Regions from separate parts of the Janibacter zhangyanbonis genome, predicted to be linked through region 2. Evidence: riboswitches for the same ligand, from Rfam matches in the RefSeq annotation. Region 2 holds a riboswitch; the other holds the start of a gene.
What was found. A riboswitch is a leader RNA that binds a small molecule or an ion and turns the genes downstream of it on or off. The one in region 2 is predicted to bind cyclic di-AMP.

Region 1: another riboswitch for cyclic di-AMP. It lies ahead of ACQBJO_RS16475 (C40 family peptidase); the one in region 2 lies ahead of ACQBJO_RS02405 (C40 family peptidase).

The regions. Positions count from the first base shown of each region.
Region 1 covers NZ_CP191481.1:3,337,909-3,347,188, reverse strand. The annotation lists gene ACQBJO_RS16500 (winged helix DNA-binding domain-containing protein) at 1-815, opposite strand, end outside; gene ACQBJO_RS16495 (class I SAM-dependent DNA methyltransferase) at 815-1,471, opposite strand; gene ACQBJO_RS16490 (excalibur calcium-binding domain-containing protein) at 1,612-2,724, shown strand; gene ACQBJO_RS16485 (class F sortase) at 2,866-3,447, shown strand; gene ACQBJO_RS16480 (AMP-dependent synthetase/ligase) at 3,480-5,219, opposite strand; gene ACQBJO_RS16475 (C40 family peptidase) at 5,361-6,209, opposite strand; cyclic di-AMP (ydaO/yuaA leader) riboswitch at 6,206-6,394, opposite strand; gene ACQBJO_RS16470 (NlpC/P60 family protein) at 6,558-7,334, opposite strand; cyclic di-AMP (ydaO/yuaA leader) riboswitch at 7,331-7,513, opposite strand; gene ACQBJO_RS16465 (GTP pyrophosphokinase) at 7,666-8,337, opposite strand; gene ACQBJO_RS16460 (DUF4919 domain-containing protein) at 8,475-8,984, shown strand; gene ACQBJO_RS16455 (GNAT family N-acetyltransferase) at 8,981-9,280, shown strand, end outside.
Region 2 covers NZ_CP191481.1:478,596-487,875, forward strand. The annotation lists gene ACQBJO_RS02380 (hydroxyacid-oxoacid transhydrogenase) at 59-1,363, opposite strand; gene ACQBJO_RS02385 (SDR family NAD(P)-dependent oxidoreductase) at 1,365-2,105, opposite strand; gene ACQBJO_RS02390 (hypothetical protein) at 2,102-2,842, opposite strand; gene ACQBJO_RS02395 (MFS transporter) at 2,885-4,084, shown strand; gene ACQBJO_RS02400 (metal-dependent transcriptional regulator) at 4,092-4,808, shown strand; cyclic di-AMP (ydaO/yuaA leader) riboswitch at 4,925-5,100, shown strand; gene ACQBJO_RS02405 (C40 family peptidase) at 5,103-6,008, shown strand; gene mnhG (monovalent cation/H(+) antiporter subunit G) at 6,069-6,446, opposite strand; gene ACQBJO_RS02415 (monovalent cation/H+ antiporter complex subunit F) at 6,443-6,709, opposite strand; gene ACQBJO_RS02420 (Na+/H+ antiporter subunit E) at 6,706-7,272, opposite strand; gene ACQBJO_RS02425 (Na+/H+ antiporter subunit D) at 7,269-8,900, opposite strand; gene ACQBJO_RS02430 (Na(+)/H(+) antiporter subunit C) at 8,897-9,280, opposite strand, start outside.

The DNA of each region.
Region 1 (9,280 bases), 650 kb from region 2:
GTGGCGCCACCCTCGAGCCCCACCTCGACGGCGCCGACGTCCGCGAGGGCCGCGCGGGTGGCTCCCTTCGTCGCCCCGAGCCACCACTGCACGTCCTCGGTCGTGCCGGGACCGAAGCGCTCCAGCCACCGGCGCACGAGCTCGGCGTAGCCGGCCGCGAGGTCGGGGACGGCGGGCTCCTCGCCGAGCCAGGAGTCCATGAGGGTCCACGCGGGCTTCGACAGGCGCCAGTGACCGGCATTGGGCCCGCGGGTGATCCGCCCCTGCGCCCCGAGCCAGGTGAGCACGCGCGGCGCGAGGTTGAAGGTGCCGCCGTAGCGCTTGCCCTCGTTGATCGTGATCGCCCCGCTGAGCTCCGGCAGGTCGGCGCGCAGCACGGCGGCCGGGAGCGCCTCGCCGCCGTCCAGTCGTCGCTCGACGGCGGCTCCCGCCGTCTCGAGCCAGGCCGCACCGTCGTCGGCGATGCCGTGCCGCGTGGCGTCGCGGGCGACGAGCCGGTGCTGCTCGGGCGCGATCCGCTCGCGGGCCACGGCGAGCGCCGCCGGCAACAGGTCACGGGGGAAGGCGAAGAGCGTGCGGCGCATCGCCAGCTGCTTGACGATGCCGCGGTCGTCGTAGAGCGCCGTGTCGACGTCGAAGGGGGTGACCCCGGTGGTGCGGGCGCCGACGGCCAGGTGCACGGTCGCGGCCTCGGTCGCGTGCAGGCAGACGACCGAGCGGGCCGCGCCGACGACGTCGGGTGCGTGGTGGTCGGGGTGCAGTGCGTGCCGTGTCGCCAGGCGGGCGCGGCGCTCGGCGTCGCCGACGGTGCGCATCACGCCCGACGGCCGAAGGCGAGGAAGACCGGGTAGTCGCGGTCCTGCTTGTGCACGTGGCCGGCATCGCCGACGGTCACGTCGACGAAGCCAGCTGACGCGAGCCGGCTCGCGACCTCGGCGCGGTCGAAGCCGTGGTGCCCGCCGAAGTCGTGGTCGTGGAAGCTGCCGTCCTCGCGGTCGAGGTCGGCGACGGCCACCCACCCGCCGGCGTCGAGCAGCTCGGCGAAGCCGGCAAGGACCCCGTCGAGCTCACCGACGTGGTGCAGGACGTTGGAGGTGACCACGAGGTCGAAGCGCTCCGTGGGCACCGGCTGGGTCTCGAGGTCGAGGTCCCACACGCGCGTCGGGGACGGCAGCGTGCCGCCGGCCACCTTGTCGGCGAGCACCTGCCGCATCCCCGAGGAGCTGTCGGCAACGGTCACCTCGACCTCCGGCAGGTGCGGCAGCAGCGCCGTGGTCACGAGGGCGGTGCCGGCGCCGTAGTCGAGCAGCCGCAGCCGCGGACGAAGGGGGACCCGCCCCGCGATCGCCGCCGCCACCTCATTCGACTGACGCACCTTGTCGGGGTCGTCGTCCCAGGTCGCGGCCGTGTCGTCGAAGTGCTTCGCGTCCCCGTCGTGCCGGTGGCCGTGCTCGTTGTCCGCTTCGCCCATGGCCCCACCCTGCCAGCAGCCACCGTCAGCCAGCACCTTGCGAAGGGGGCTTCCCGCCCGGCCCGGGTGGGTATATCTTCCGACCATCGGCGCGCCCGTGGGGGGAGCGCCTTCGCCGTTTCGTCATGGGGAGAGCAGACGTGCGCACCACCATTGCCAGGACCACCATCGCCGGACTCGTCATGTCGGGAGGCCTCGCGCTGACCTTCGCCACACCGGCGACGGCCGCCGTGCCGAGCACCCTGTGCGACGCGGGCACGACCTTCGCCGTGACGAGCGCCGAGGGCGTCGACGCCGCGCTCGTCAGCTCGGTGCGCGAGGCGCTCACCGCTCGCGGGCTCTCGGCGGCCGACGGCGACGCCGACGTCACGGCCGTCATCGCGCCGGCGTCCGAGGTGACGAAGGGCGGCGACGCGTCCGTCATGGCCGTCGCGCTGATCGCGGGTGAGCCCGACCCGTCCGCGACCGTGGAGGGGCGCGACTGGGCCCGGGCCGCGTGGACCGACGGGGCGACCCCGGTCAACACGCTCCTCGACGCCTCGTGCGGGGCGGTTGCGCCCGACGCGGCGGACGACGCCCCGGCCCAGGACAGCGAGACCGACGGCTCCGTCCCCGCCGCTGCCGAGGAGGCCTCGGCTGCGGACGCCCAGCAGGCGGCACCGGTCGTGGCGCCCCAGGCCGCTCCGGCCGCTGCCCCGCAGGTGGCCGCCCCGGCTGCTGTGCCCCAGGCGGCTGCCCCGGCAGCTGCTCCTGCTGCGCCGGCGGCCAAGGTCCCCGCGGCCAAGGTCCCCGCGGCCAAGGTCCCCGCGGCCAAGGTGCCGGCTGCCAAGGCTCCGGCGGCCAAGGTGCCGGCTGCCAAGGTGCCGGCTGCCAAGGTCCCCGCCGCAAAGGCCCCCGCCGCCGCGCCGAGCCGGTCGTCCGTCACCGTGTCGGCCTCGTCGGCCGCACCCTCCGTCACGACCGCTGACAAGGACTGCCCCGACTTCTCCTCCCAGACGGAGGCGCAGACCTTCTTCACCCTCCACGGTGGCCCGGCCATGGACCCCCACCGCCTCGACGCCGACAACGACGGCATCGCGTGCGAGACCTACTTCGGCACCGACGGCTCGGACGCGGCGGACCGCACCCAGGCGCGCACGATCAACGCCGGTGTCCCCGACGTCGCCGGACCCAACACCCTGGGCCTCGTCGGTGGTGGCCTGCTGCTCCTCAGCGGCATCGGTGTCGCCGTGCGCGCCCGTCGCGCGGACTGATCCGGCGGCAGCACCCTGAGACGACTCGCCCTGCTGCTGCTCGCGCTCGCCCTCGTCGTCGGGGGTGCCGGGCTCGTCTGGTGGTCGCTCGCGGGAGGGGAGGAGCCCGCGGCGGCGCCGGTCCCCAGCCACACCTTCGCGGTGGCATCGCCGACCCCGGACCCGACCCGCACGGCGACCGTCGCCCCGATCCCGGACGACTCGACCTCGTCCTCCAGCGCCTCGGCCAGCACCTCGACGAGCGCGAGCGAGGGCCTGGTCATGTCGCCCGACCGGATGGGGCCCGAGCGCCTCTACGTGCCCTCGCTCGGGATCTACGCCAGCCTCGACGGGGTGAAGTTCAGCGGCGGGTCCCTCGACATCCCGCGGGAGCCGTGGCGGGTCGGTCGCGACGTGTGGTCCGCCCCGCTCGACGCGGGCGCGGGCACGACCCTGCTCGCGGGGCACGTCGACCTGTCGGGGACGCCGGGCGCTCTCGCGCGGCTCAGTGACGCCCGTCCGGGAGCGCTGGTCCACGTCACCGACGGCGCGGGTCGTCGGTCGACCTTCGTCACGACGAGCCTGCAGAGCTACTCCAAGGTGTCCTTGCCCCGCTCGATCTTCGCGGTCGACGGCCCCCGCCAGCTCGCCCTCGTCACGTGCGGCGGCCCGGTGATGACGATCGACGGGGAGCAGCACTACCGCGACAACGTCGTGCTCACGGCGGTGCCGGCGAGCAGCTGAGCGGCCTTGGCGGGGCCCGTCCGGGCCCCGACTCAGCGCTTCGCGTAGAGCCCCTCGATCGCCTCGGCGCGCTGGGTCTCGATGACGTGGCGCCTGAGCTTCTGCGTCGCGGTCATCTCGCCCGACTCCTCGGTGAAGTCGTCGTCGAGGACGACGAACTTCTTGATCCCCTCGGCCTTGGAGACCAGCTCGTTGGCCTCGTCGACGACGCCCTGCAGCTCGGCCTGCGGGTCGGCGGGGCGCTCCGTCTCCGGGTCGAGCGTGATGAGCGCTGCGACGAAGGGCCGTCCCTCGCCGACGACCATCGCCTGGGAGACGAGCGGGTGGGAGCGCAGCACGTCCTCGAGCGGACCGGGCACGACGTTCTTGCCGCCCGCGGTCACGATGATCTCCTTGGCCCGGCCGGTGATCGTCAGATAGCCCTCGTCGTCGAGCGAGCCGAGGTCACCGGTGGCGAACCAGCCGTCGACGATCGACGACCGCGTCGCCTCGTCGTTGCCCCAGTACTCGTCGGTGACGACGGCGCCGCGGACTTCGATCGCCCCGTCCTCGCCGATGCGCACCTCGTTGCCCGGCAGCGGCCGGCCGACGGTGCCGACACGCTGCTGGCCGGGCCCGTTGACGGTGATCGCCGCGCAGGTCTCGGTCAGGCCGTAGCCCTCGTGGATCGGCACGCCGACGCCGCGGAAGAAGTGGCCGAGGCGCTCGCCGAGCGCCCCGCCGCCGCTGATCTCGTACATCGTCTCCCCGCCGAGGGCCGCGCGGACCTTGGCGTAGAGCAGCCGGTCGAAGACCGCGTGCAGCACCCGCAGCCGCAGCCCGGGGCGGCCCGGGCGCGGGTCGTCGCCCACGGCCCGGCTCCAGTCGATGGCGACCTGCTCCCCCTTCGCGAAGACGGCGGCGGAGACGCGGCGCCCGGCCGCCTTGGCGCGGATGCCGGCGTGCACCTTTTCGAAGACCCGGGGTACGCCGACGACCATGTGCGGACGGAAGGAGCCGAACTTCTCGACGATCGTCGAGAAGTCGGACCAGAAGCCGACCGTGGCGCCGGACTGCGCGGCGATGTAGGCGACGGAGCGGGCGAGCACGTGCGCCATCGGCAGGAACATCAGGATGCGGCGGCCGGGCGCCCCGACCTCGCCGATCGGGTGTGCCAGGCAGCCCGCGACCTCGGCGGCGAGGTGCCGGTGGGTGAGGACGACCCCCTTCGGCCGACCGGTGGTGCCGGAGGTGTAGACGATCCCGGCGAGGCCGTCGAAGGTCACTGCGTCCCGGCGCGCGTGCACCTCATCGTCGGCCACGGTCTGACCGCGCTCGGCGAGGGTGGCGAGGGCGCCGTCGTCGATGACGAGGACCTCGACGTCGAGACCGGTGGCCAGCTGTGCCATCGCCGGCGTCTCGACGAGCAGGACCCGCGCGCCGGAGTCGCGGACGATCCACTCGAGCTGGCTGCGCGACGACGACGGGTAGACGGGGACGGTGCCGGCCCCGGCGTTCCAGATCGCCTCGTCGAGCAGCAGCCACTCATAGCGGGTGTCGGCCATGAGCGCCACACGGTCACCGGCGGCGACGCCGCTTGCGACGAGTCCCCGGACCGTCGCAACGAGGCTCTCGAGGTGCTCTCCGGCGGTGATGGTCTGCCAGTCGCCGTCGACGACGTGGCTGAAGGAGGGATGCTGCGGGTCCTCCTGCGCCCGACGCCAGGGACGAAGGGGGAGCAGGTCGCGGTCGGTGAGCTCGAGGGCTTCGCCGGTGGCGTGGGTGGCGGGCACGGATGACCTCCTGAGGCGACTACGCGTGTAGAAAGGGCCAGTGTCTCACGCGCCTCCGGCTCCCGAGCACGACGAAGGCCCCGACCGTGGCGGTCGGGGCCCTGTCGTGCGAGCCGCTCGGGAGCGGCCTGCGGTGGTCGCTCAGAAGCGGCCGTAGGACACGTCGTCGGTCCAGATGTCGCGCTCCTGCACCGGCGACTCGGAGTTGCCCGCGTCGATGATCTTGCCGTCGCCGGCGTAGATCCCGTTGTGGTACGCGGGGTTGCCGAAGAAGACGATGTCACCGGGCTGTGGGTTGGAGACCGGGGTGGCTGCAGCCTGCTGCTGCTGCGTCGTGCGCGGGATGTCCTTACCCGCCTTGTCGTAGACGTACTGCACGAAGCCGGAGCAGTCGAAGCCCGCGGTGGTCGTGCCGCCGTAGACGTAGGGCGTGCCGGTGAGGCTGCGCGCGGTGTTGACGATCGACGAGTCGGAGGCCGGGGCGCTGGCCGAGGCCTGGGCGGTCTCGGCGGTGCCACCGTCCGCGGACTGGGCACCACCGGTCGAGCTGGAGCCGCCGCCGGTCAGGCCCAGGGCGGAGCCGGTCTCGGGGCCGACGATGCCGTCGGCCGACAGACCGTTCTTGGCCTGCCAGCTCTTCACGGCCTGCTCGGTCAGGGACCCGAAGACGCCGTCGGCACTGACGCCGACCTTGTCCTGGATCTGCTTGACGACGCTGCCGGTGTCGCCGACGCGCACGTGGTCGGAGAAGGAGGTCGAGCCGCTGGGAGCGACGGAGTTGCCGGCGCTCTGCGCGCCGCCGGTCGAGGCGGTCTGCGAGGTGGCCGGGGCCGGAGCCTCGGGGCCGCCCTGGGCTGCCGCGCTCGTGGCGGTCATCGTCGATGCCCCCAGGCCGAGAGCCGTGGCGGCGAGGACGCCGGCGCCCGTGCGCTGTGCCGCAGAGCGGTGGGCGCGGGGGGCGGCGTGACGTGCGGTGTAGAACATGGTCATGCTGTCTCCTCTCGCCTGCGGAGTTAGCTGTCGGGTTGGGATGGAGACCATCCCGCCCTTCGACCGGGCGATGCCCCGCCGTAGGACTTCACCCCGAGGCCGTGTGGCCAGAGGTTGGGTCCTCCGCTCCTACCGGTGCTGCTGGGGTACCCCGTCGAGGTGGTAGGACTCGGCGTCCTCGACGGCGTCCCGGCAGTGGCCGGGACCGCGTTCGACCATAGGTCATATAGTCACGAAATGGTAACGCGGGTGGCGAAACCCGTTGTGCACCAATGACGCAGGGGCAGCAATGACGAAGGGGGCCCCGACCGTGATGGTCGGAGCCCCCTTCGTCGTGGGGTGCTGGGGTCAGCGGACGCGGCCGTAGGTCACGTTGCTCGTCCAGATCTTGCGCTTGGTCGTGTCGACGCGCGCGTTGCCGGCGTCGTACATCATGCCGTTGCCGGCGTAGATGCCCATGTGCCAGGCCGGCGCGCCGAAGAAGACGAGGTCGCCGGGCTGCGGGGAGTAGACGCGGGTGGTGGCGCGACGCTGCTGCTCGGCCGTGCGCGGCAGGCTCTTGCCGTGGCGGGCGAAGACGTACTGGGTGAAGCCCGAGCAGTCCCAACCGGACCGCGAGGTGCCGCCGTAGACGTAGGGCGTGCCGACGAGGCTGGCCGCCGTCGACAGGACCGAGGAGCCGGCGACCGTGCGCGTCGTGGTGCGCGAGGTGGTCGTCGTGGTGCGGCTCGAGCTCAGGCCCATCTTGGTGCCGGTGCGGGGGCCGACGATGCCGTCGGCGACGAGGCCGTTGCGGCGCTGGTAGCGCTTGACCGCGGACTCCGTCATGGGGCCGAAGACGCCGTCGGCGCTGGCGCCGGTGCGCCACTGGATCTGCTTGACGACGTAGCCGCGGGCGCCGCGACGGACGAGGCCCGAGAAGCTCGCGGTCGACGTCGCGGACGACGCCGACGAGATGGAGGCGGCGGACGGGGCGCTCACGGTGGCGGGTGCCGCGCTCGCGGCGGGCGCCGTGGCGGCGGCGGTGCCGAGGCCGACGGCGGCGACGGCCACCAGGCTGGCGCCGGTGCGCTGGGGGGTCTTCGTGCTCGGGGCGCGGTGGCGCCCGGCGTAGAACATCGACATGGTCTCTCCTCCGCCTGCGGAGTTAGCTGTCGGGTTGGGATGGAGATGAGCATCCCGCCCACCGGTCGTGCGACCGCGTGGACTTCACCCCGAGGCACTGGGGCCGAAAAAATGGGTCCCCCGCTCCTGCCGTGGCGTTCAGGGACCACCCGGCTGGCAGGACTCGGCGACCTGGTGGTGACCCCGCAGTGTGGGGTCGAAAAGAAGAGTAGGGCATCGGGACACGGTTTGGTAACGGCCCTGTGGAGATTTTTCTGGACCCGGGCGCGCCTGCCGTGCCGGCGTCGTCGGCGGGGCGTGGAGCGGGGCGTGCGACCGGCCGACCGGGGCCTCAGTCGGTGCCGTGGACGGCCCGGTGCAGCTGGGCCATCTCCTCGTCCATCCGGGCCGCCGTGGCGGCCGCGTCCGTGATCCGCTGGCGCAGGTGGGCGGGCACGTCACCCTCGTACTTGTAGAAGATCTTGTGCTCCGTGCTCGCCCAGAAGTCCATGGCCACGGTGCGGAACTGCACCTCCACCGGCACCTGGACGGGCCCCGACGAGAGGAAGACCGGGATCTCGAGGATGACGTGCAGCGACCGGTAGCCGTTGGGCTTGGGGTTGGCGATGTAGTCCTTGACCACGCGCACGGAGATGTCCGCCTGCTCGGTGAGCGCCGCCATCAGCCGGTAGACGTCGGCGACGAAGGAGCAGATGACGCGCACGCCGGCGATGTCGGTGATGTGCTCGCGCAGCGCCGCGATCTCGAGCGGGACCTCCTGGCGGGCCGCCTTCTCGAGGATCGACTCGGGGCTCTTGACCCGCGTGGAGATGTGCTCGATCGGGTTGTCGAGGTGCAGCTCGGCGAACTCCTCGCGCAGGATCTCCAGCCGCGTGGCCACCTGCTCCATGCCGAAGCGGTAGCCGAGCATCATCCGGGTGAAGTCCTCGCGAATCTGCGCGAACTGGCGCAGGGACGCGTCGGAGAGCTCGGGCAGGCCAGAGGGCTGGGCGGCGCTGGTCACCCGGCCAGCGTAGGCAGGTCCCCTGAGAGGCAGGTGTGCGTCGGCGCGTGGCGCTGGGACGAAGGGGGAGTGGGCCGGGCCGCGTCAGCGCCCACCGCGACGGATACGGTCGGAGCAGGACCACCCGAGGAGCCACGATGAGCGAAGCCCACGCCGAGAGCCTGCGAGAGCTCGTGACGAGGTACCTGAGCGAGCAGACACCGGACAACCTGGCCGCGTTGCGTCACGCAGTCCGGTCGTCGGCCGGCTTCGACCCCGACGTCGACCTGCGCGAGGCCGTCCCGCTGCTCGAGGCCGGCCGACACCGCGAGGCGCTCGACGCGGTCCGGGCCAAGATGCCCGGTGCCGCCCTCAACCCCTCGGCCCACCTCCTGCTCGCCGCAGCCCACGAGGCGCTGGGTGACGACGCCGCTGCCCGGCGCGAAGCCACCCTGCACACGCTGTCGGTCTCGAGCGTGCTCGCCACGGGCGACGGCACGCAGGAGCGCCCGTGGTCCGTCCTGCGCGTCGCCGACGAGTACGACGTCATGCGGGCGAAGGGGGTGACCCCCCGCCGTCAGGCCACGCGCACCGTCGACGGTCGGGTCGTCGACGTGCACGAGGTCGTCGACGGTCCGGACGTGTGGTTCGTCCTCGACCCGGCATGATCGGCCCCGCCCCGTTGCTGCCGATCATCACGGAGCGGCTGCTCCTGCGGCCCTACACCCACGACGATCTCGACGCCAGCCTCGCGTACTACGGCGACCCGCAGGTGGCGCGTCACCTGCTCGAGCCACCGTGGACCCCGGCGGTCGCCCGGGAGCGCATCGCCGAGCGCGTCGAGCGGACCGGCCTCGACGGACCGAGGCGGGCGCTGGCACTCGTCGTCGAGCACGAGGGGCGGGTCGTCGGCGACGTCGCCGTGTGGGCGAGGGACGCGACCGGCGCCACCCGCGAGGTCGGA
Region 2 (9,280 bases):
GACCCCCACCCTGCGCCCGCTCCCTTGTCTCGTCACCCCACCCCGGGCCGGCTCCCTGTCACCCCCAGTGGTGCATGGAGGCCCGGACCACGCCGGCGACGTCCTCCTCGGTGACGGGGCGCGGGGCGGTGGCGAGCAGGCGCTGCTGCTGCATCGTGCCCGAGACGATGCCGTCGATGTCGGCCTCGCCGTAGCCGATCTCGGCCAGGCCAGAGGGCTGGCCGATGTCGCGCATGAGCCGTCGCAGCACGGCCGAGAGGCGCTCCGGCTCGGGGGCGTCGGCGTCCAGGCCCTGCGGGTCGAGCCAAGCGGCGGCGGTGAGGTGCCGCTGCGGGTCGGCCGCGTAGGTCATCGCGAAGGCCGCCGGCGCGGTCGAGGCGACCGCCATGCCGTGCGGGACCATCGCCTCGTCGACGTCGTAGTCGCACGGCCGGAAGTCGGAGCCGAGGTCGTGGACCCGACCGGCGATCGGGTAGGCGTTGGCGTGCGGCACGTGCACCCCGGCGTTGCCGAAGCCCATGCCCGCGAAGGTCGCCGCGAGCGCCATGTCGACGCGCGCCTGCTCCTGCCCGGCGACGGCCCCGCGGAAGGCGCCGGCGAGCAGCCGCATCGCCTTCTCCGCGTAGAGGTCGGAGATCGGGTTGGACCCGCAGTAGGGCACGCGCTGGTCGGCGCTCTTGTGCTCGTAGCTCGTGTAGGGCCGCGCGGTCCACGACTCGAGCGCGTGGCAGAGGATGTCCATGCCCGCCGAGGCGGTGACCCCCGCCGGCTGGGTCGCGGTCAGCTCGGGGTCGACGACGGCGAGCACGGGGCGCAGCCGTTCGTGGCTGATGCCGGTCTTGACCTTGGACGCGAGCACGTCGAGGACGCAGACGGTCGTCGACTCGGCCCCGGTGCCGGTCGTCGTCGGCACGGCGACGAGCGGCAGCACCGGCTGCTCGGGCGCGCGCCCGCCGCCGACCGGTGCGTTGACGTAGTCCATGAGCTCGCCGGGGTTGCTCAGCAGCAGGGACACCGCCTTGGCCGTGTCGATGCTCGACCCACCGCCGACGGCGACGACGACGTCGGGGCGGGGACCCCCCTTCGCCCTCTCGACGGCGGCGGCCAGCGAGGCATCGCTCGGCTCGACGGCGGCCGAGTCGTGCACCTCGGCCGTCAGGCCGGCGGCCCGCAGGGCCTCGGCGACCCGCTCGGGGTGGCCGGTCGCGGCGAGGCCGGGGTCGGTGACGACGAGGACGTGACGGCCGCCGAGCCCGGCGACGTCGTGGCCGATCTCGCGGACGGCGCCGGGGCCGAACTTCAGCCGCGGTGCGGCATAGGTGAAGACGGCCTCGGGCGTGGTGGGCGTGGGCAGGTCGGTCATGTCAGCTCTCCCGGTGGACCTTGTGCGCGGCAGCCTGCGCGCGGGGCTTGACGACCATGAGGTCGACGTTGACGTGGCGCGGCCGGGTGGCCATCCACGTGATGGCGTCGGCGATGTCCTCGGCGACGAGCGGCTCGGCGACGCCCGCGTAGACCTTGTCCGCCCGCTCCTGGTCGCCCTTGAAGCGGGTGAGCGAGAAGCCCTCGGTGTGCACCATGCCCGGCGCGATCTCGGTGACGCGCACCGGCTGGTCGACGAGCTCGAGGCGCATCGTCTCGGTCATCGTCGCGAGCGCGTGCTTGGCCGCGGTGTAGCCGGCGCCGCCCTCGTAGGAGGTGCGCCCCGCCGTCGAGCCGACGTTGACGATGATCCCCTCACCCGCGACGAGCGAAGGGAGCAGGGCCTGCACCATGCGCAGGGTGCCGATGACGTTGACCTCGTACATCGCCCGCCAGTCCTCGACGTCACCCGTGGCGACGGGGTCGAGGCCGTAGGCGCCGCCGGCGTTGTTGACGAGCACGTCGAGGCGGTCGCCGACCTCGGCCGCAAGGGCCGCGACGGAGTCCGGGTCCGTGACGTCGCAGGTGACCGCCCGGCCGTCGATCTCGGCCGCGAGCGCGGTGATCGCCTCGGTGCTGCGGGCCGCGCAGACGACCTCGTGGCCGGCGGCAGCCAGGGCCCGCGCGGTGGCCGCGCCGATCCCCCCGCTGGCTCCGGTGACGACGGCGAGGGGGCGGGTCATGAGGACTCCTGTCGTGGTGCGGGGGCGATCCAGGTGGCGGCGGCGCTCGCGAGGACGCGCTCGCCGTCGAGCAGGGCGGTGCCGGTGTGGCGCTTGCGGCCCTCGCGACCGGTCTCCCACGCGATGACGACGAGCTCGCGCCCACGAGGGACGTCGGCGGCCACCGTCGAGGTGAGGGTGCCGAGCAGGAGCGGGCCGTCGGCGAAGCCGACGGCGAAGGCGCCCGGGCAGTCGAGCGCGGCGAGCACGGGAGGCAGCCCCTCGTCGGTGATCGTCACCGGCGCGGCGAGGACGTCCTCGCGGCCGGCGACCGGCGCCGCGAAGACGCGCAGACCCCCTTCGGCCTCCGGCCCGCAGACGTAGCAGCCGGGGTAGGGGTGCCCGCTCGCGTCGAACTCGGCGGCCGCGGCCCTGGCCGCCTCGAGGGAGACCGGTGCGGGGACTGCCAGGCCGGGGGCGGTCGTGCGACGGGCCGTGCCGAGCAGGGTCTCGCCGTCGAGGAGGTGCACCGCGAGGTCGGGGCCGTCGGCGACGGTGCCGTCGACCTCCCACCGCAGTGGACTGCCGAGCGGGGTGGGAGCGCTCAGGCGTACCGTCGCCGCCGTCAGGTCCCCCTCAGCGGGGACGAGGTCGTCGAGTCGTTCGGTGAGCAGACCGCAGACCCAGCCGCCGTTGCCGGTCCCCGGCGGGCCGACGTGCAGCGGGGCAACGGTCGTCGTCTCGGCTGTGGTGTGCACCACCCCAACCTAGCGACGGTGCCCCGGGAGAGGATGAGGGGGATGAGTGCGAGCGAGACCTTCGGCTGGAGGCGCATCGCCGTACCCGCCTTCGGGCCCACCTTCCTGTCCGCCGCCGCGAGCGGAGCCGTCGTCCCGATCGCGGCCCTGCGGGCCGACGAGCTCGGCGCGAGCCTGGGCCTGGCGGCCTTCGTCGTCTCGCTCACGGGCATCGGGCAGCTCGTCGGGGTGCTGCCCGCCGGCGCCCTCGTCGCCCGCATCGGCGAGCGGGCCACCCTCGTGCGCGCCGGCCTGCTCGACATCGTCGCGCTCGCCGTCGCCGGGTGGGCCCCCTCGCTGTGGCTCATGGCGCTCGCCCTCCTCGTCTCCGGGCTGGCCTCCTCGGCCTTCTTCCTCGCCCGGCAGGGCTACATGATCGACGTCCTGCCGCAGCACCTGCTCGCCCGCGGCATGTCCCTGCTCGGCGGTGCGATGCGCGCGGGGCTGCTCCTCGGGCCGGTCGTCGGCTCGGTGGCGATCGCCCCCTTCGGCCTGCAGGGGGCCTATGGGGTGGCCGTCGTCCTCGCCGTCGGCTCCGTGGTCACCGTGCTCACCGCGCCCGACCTCACCGGTGACCATGAGCGGGCCCGGGCCGAGGACCACCACGCGAGGGTCTTCGCCGTCATCCGGCGGCACGCGCGGCTGCTGCTCACGCAGGGCATCGGCGTCACCGTCATCTCGGCCCTGCGGCAGTCGCGTCTGGTGATCCTGCCGCTGTGGGCCGTGCACATCGGCCTCGACGGCGTCGACTCCTCGCAGATCTTCGCCGCGGCCGGCGTCGCCGAGCTGCTCCTCGTCTACCCGGGCGGCTGGGTCATGGACCGGCTGGGCCGGGTCTGGGTCGTCGCGGTGCTGCTGTCGGTGGTCTCCGCGGCCTTCCTCGCCCTGCCCCTCGCGGGGACGAAGGGGGAGCTGCTCGCCGTGGCCCTCGTGATGTCCCTGGGCAACGGACTGGGGTCCGGCATCGTCATGACGCTCGGGGCGGACGCGGCACCGACCCGCGACCGGGCGCAGTTCCTCGGCGCCTGGCGGCTCATGGGCGAGGTGGGCCACGCCGGCGGATCGCTCGGGCTGAGCGCCGTCACCGCCCTCGTCTCGCTGCCGGCCGCCGCGGTCGTCCTCGGGGTCGCCGGCCTCACCGGGCTGGCGTGGACGAGCGTGTGGGTATCGCGGGCGGACCGCGCTCGCGCGGGCAAGGCATGATGGTGCCGTGAAGGATCTCATCGACACCACGGAGATGTACCTCCGCACGATCTTCGAGCTCGAGGAGGAGGACATCCCTCCCATGCGGGCCCGCATCGCCGAGCGGCTGGGCCACTCCGGCCCGACGGTCTCGCAGACGGTCGCGCGCATGGAGCGGGACGGGCTGGTCAGCCTCGGCGACGACCGGCGCCTCGTGCTCTCCGACGAGGGTCGTCTGCTCGCGACCCGGGTGATGCGCAAGCACCGGCTCGCCGAGCGACTGCTCGCCGACGTCATCGGGCTGGAGTGGGAGCACGTCCACGACGAGGCCTGCCGCTGGGAGCACGTCATGAGCGAGCGGGTCGAGCGCAAGATCCTCGCCATGCTGCCCGAGCACCGCGAGTCGCCCTACGGCACGCCGATCCCCGGCCTCGAGGAGCTGCTCGCCGGTGGTGACGAGGCGCCCGCCGACGACTACCTCGAGGGCCTGAGCAGCCTGACCGACATCGTCGACGAGGGCCTGACCGGGACCTTCCGGGTGCGCCGCATCGGCGAGCCCGCGCAGGTCGACCACGAGGCGCTCGAGCTGCTCACCGAGGCGCGGCTGCGCCCCGGCGAGATCGTGCTCGTCACCCCCGAGGAGGACCGGGTGGTCGTCGCCCGAGACGGCGCCGCCAGCGACGCCGTCTCGCTGCCGCGCGACGTCGCCATGCACGTCTTCGTCGAGCCGGCGTCCGCCTCCTGAGCGCAGTCCGTGACCGCGGTGTGACATTTTCGTGATCAGCGGGTACGGTTCCTGAGTCCGCCTCCCCTGGGCGGATCCGTCTCGCGGACGCCTTGTCCTGCCACCGCACCGACGGCTGCTGCACTTCACCGCATGGCAGGAGCGGGGGACCCACTCATGGGGCATCGCGGATGCTCCTCGGGGTGAAGTCCCACGGTACGCGGACCGCTAGGTCGGTCCGGAGCCGCGGGACCGGGCCGCACCTCTCGCCCGAACCCGACAGCTGACCTCGCAGGCGGGACAGAGGTATTCATCGTGTCTCACTCCGTCGGGCGCCACCGCGCTCCTGAGCGTTACAACCCCCTCGCCGAGATCGGCACCGTCATCAGCCAGACCGGCACCCCGCTGGCCAAGGGCTCGGCCGTCCTCGCCGCCTCCGGTGGCCTCGTCGCCGCGATCGCCATCCCCGCCCAGGCCGCCCCCGCCGTCGAGCAGGCCGACGCCACGCCCGCGGCCGCCGCCGCGCCGGCCGCCCCGGCTGCCGCCGCCGTCACGGCCCCGAGCACGACCGCCACGGCCAAGGCCACGAGCGCCGACTTCGGTCAGATCGAGGTCGAGCCCGTCGCCAAGCCGACCGGCCCGACCCCCTACCAGCTGCGCATGCGCGCCGAGCGCGAGCAGGCCCGCCAGGAGGCCGCCGCCGAGCGTCAGCGCGAGCAGGAGCAGGCCGCCGAGGCCCGCCGCGCCGAGCAGGCCCGTGAGGCCCAGGAGGAGCAGCGCTCGGAGGAGGCCGCCGCCAGCCGCTCGCAGGAGCGTCAGGCCCCCGCGACCACGCCGGCCCCGGCCAGCACCCCCGAGCCGACGCAGGCTCCCTCCGCGCCGGCCCCGACCTCCGGTGGCGTCATCGCGATCGCCAAGCAGTACATCGGCACCCCCTACGTCTACGGCGGCTCGACCCCCGCGGGCTTCGACTGCTCCGGCTTCACGCAGTACGTCTTCGCCAAGGCCGGCAAGTCCATCCCGCGCGTGACCACCGCCCAGCAGGCCGCCGCCACCCCGGTGTCCAGCCCGCAGCCCGGCGACCTGGTCTTCTTCGGCTCCCCGTCGTGGCACGTCGGCATCTACGTCGGCGACGGCATGATGATCGACTCGCCGCGCACCGGCTCGTCGATCTCGATCCGTCCGATCTTCGACGGCGTCTCCGGCTACGGCCGGGTCTGAGCGCCGACCCGACAGGGGGCGAAGGGAGCAGCCGCTCCCTTCGCCCCCTGCGTCATGTCGTCAGGACTGCTCGCGCTGCCGGTCCTGCTCCTGCATCCGTCGGTAGGCGGCGCCGAGCTCGTCGTGGTGGAGCAGGTCGTCCTCGGGGACGCCGGTGCGATAGCCGGCGCGGCCGAGCATGTGCGCGGTGACGGGCGCGGTGAGGGCCTGGGCGCCGAGGACGATGAGCAGCGTGGCGACCGAGGCCCAGGTGCGCACCGTGAGCGCCAGGCCGAGCAGGATGAGCAGCAGACCCAGGGTCTGTGGCTTGGTGGCGGCGTGCATGCGGGCGAAGAGGTCGGGCAGGCGCACCAAGCCGATCGCGCCGACGAGGGCCAGCGTGGCACCGAGGAGCAGGCTGATCGCCCCGGCGAGGTCGAGGATCTGTGCCCAGCTCACGAGGCATCGTCCTTGCGGGCCATGAAGCGGGCGACCGAGACCGACCCGACGAATCCGGTGAGGCTGAAGACGACGAGGATCGGCAGCGTCCCGGCGTCACCGCTGCGCACGATCTGCGTCGCCATGATGCCGATGACGATGACGATGACCACGTCGAGGCTCAGGGCGCGGTCGAGGTTGGTCGGACCTCGCGCGATGCGCACGAGGACCAGGCCGGCGGCGGCGAAGAGTAGCCCGAGTCCGATCGACAGGATGATGCTCATGCGACCTCCTGCGTGCAGATCGAGATCTCCTCGGGGGTGCCGATGGCCCGCACGACCCGGGTCTCGACGGCCAGGACGTCTCGTCGCAGCTCCTCCATGCCCTCCGGCGTGGTGACGTGGAAGCCGTGGACGTAGAGGACGTTGGCGCCGCGTCGGGCCTCGACGACGATCGACCCGGGCACGAGGGAGACGAGCGCGGAGACGATCGTCATGTAGAACTCCGAGTGCGTGCGCATCCGGACCTCGACGATCGAGCCACCCTGGCTGGGGCGGCGGCTCAGGGTGGCGCCGGCGATCTGGACCGCGGCGCTCACGAGGTCGACGAGGAAGCGCCCGATGAGCAGCAGGAGGCGCCACGGGTGGATCCGGCCGAAGTACTGGATCGAGGGCAGCGGGAAGATCTGCGTGACGACCGCGCCGATGATCAGGCCGTTGATGATGTTGCCCAGGGTGATGCGGTCCCAGAGCAGGACCCACACGACGGCCAGGCCGATGATCGCCCGGGGCTGGAAGCCGCCGCGCCGACGGGTCGCCGGGGTCGTGTCGATGGCGGTGTCGCTCACGGCGCCTCCTCGGGCAGGACGGCGCGGACGTAGGCATCGCTGGAGAGCATCTGCCGGGCCGCCGCGTCGGTGTAGGTGAAGAGCGGGCCGGCGAAGAGCGAGAGGCCCAGGCTGAAGGCGACGACCGCGGCGGCCGCGCCCAGCATGAGCGGCGGCATCGGCCGCTCGACCTGGGTCACCGCCGGCGGCGGGGCGATCGGGGTCGAGGGGCGCTGGGCCGCGACGGCGGCGCCGATGGCGTCGCTCAGCCGCCCGAAGCTCGGGGTGAGCGTCGGCATCTCGAAGGTCTGGTCCTGGCCCTCGACCGCGCGCGGCCGCCAGAAGGCGGCGCTCCACGTCTTGGCCACGGCGTAGAGGGTGAGCAGCGAGGTGACGACCGAGCCGACGACGAGCGTCCAAGCGATGATGCTGCCGTCCTGGGTGCCGGCCTGCAGCAGGCCGACCTTGCCGACGAAGCCGGAGAAGGGCGGGATGCCGGCGAGGTTCATCGCCGGGACGAAGAAGAGGGCGGCGAGCACCGGGGTGCTCGCGGCGAGCCCGCCGAGGCGGTCGATGACCGTCGAGCCGCCCACCCGCTCGATGAGGCCGGAGATGAGGAAGAGCGCGGTCTGCACGGTGATGTGGTGGGCGATGTAGAAGATCGCCGCCGACACCCCGGACTCGCTCGCCAGCCCGATGCCGAAGAGCATGTAGCCGATGTGGCTGACGAGGGTGAAGGAGAGCATCCGCTTGATCCCCGGCTGGGCGACTGCCCCGAGGATGCCGATGATCATCGTCAGCAGGCCGGCCCCCATGATCAGGTGGTGCAGCGGTGACTCGGGGAAGAGCAGGAACTGGGTGCGCACGATCGCGTAGACGCCGACCTTGGTGAGCAGTCCGGCGAAGACGGCCGACACGGGCACCGGCGCCGACGGGTAGGAGTCGGGCAGCCAGGCCGACATCGGGAAGACGGCTGCCTTGATGCCGAAGACGGTGAGGAGCATCAGCTGCAGCGCCAGCGAGACCGTCGGGTCGATCTCGGGCAGTCGAAGGGAGAGCTGCGCCAGGTTGACCGTGCCGGTCGCGGCGTAGACCCCGGCGATCGCCGACAGGAAGAGGAAGGAGGAGACCATCGAGACGATGACGTAGGTCGTGCCCGCCCGGATCCGGGTGCCGCTGCCGCCGAGGGTCAGCAGGACGAAGCTCGCGAAGAGCAGCATCTCGAAGCTGACGAAGAGGTTGAACAGGTCGCCGGCGAGGAAGGCATTGGACACGCCGGCCGAGAGCACGAGATAGGTCGGGAAGTAGATCGCGAGCGGCGAGTCCTCGTCGCCGTCGGCGACGCCCTGCCCGATGGCGAAGACGAGCACGACGAGGATGACGAAGGAGCTGATGAGCAGCATCAGGGCCGAGAGCCGATCGGCGACGAGCGCGATGCCCAAGGGCTCGGACCACGCCCCGAGCCACAGCGCGATGGGTCCGTCGTGGTGGGTGGACCACATGAGGGTGGCGGCGACGGCGAGGCTGGCGGCGAGCACGGCGATGCTGATGGCGACCTGCGCGCGGGGGTGGCGGCGCGCGACGAGGGTGAGGGCGGCGCCGAGCAGCGGCAGCAGCACCGGCATGGGCAGGAGGTTGGCCACGGTCATGCGGTCGCGTCCTCCTCTTCGGCCTCGGTCGTGGACTGGGTGTCGTCGTCGTAGGTGCTGGAGACCTCGTCGCGTTCGGCGAGGCGCTTGATCAGCTCGTCCTCGGCGTCGTCGGGGACGTCGTCGCTGCCGGTGATCCGCCACTGGCGGTAGGCGAGGGAGAGGACGAAGCCGACCGAGGCCAGGGCGATGACGATCGCGGTGAGCACCATCGCCTGGGGGAGCGCGTCGCTCATCTCGTCGGCCGGTCGTGCACCGACGAAGGGGGCTCCCTTCGCCGGTCCGGAGACGACGAGGTAGAGCGTGGCGACGCCGTTGGACGCCAGGACGATGCCGAGGAGCAGGCGGGTGAGCGCTCGCTCGAGGAGCAGGTAGACGCC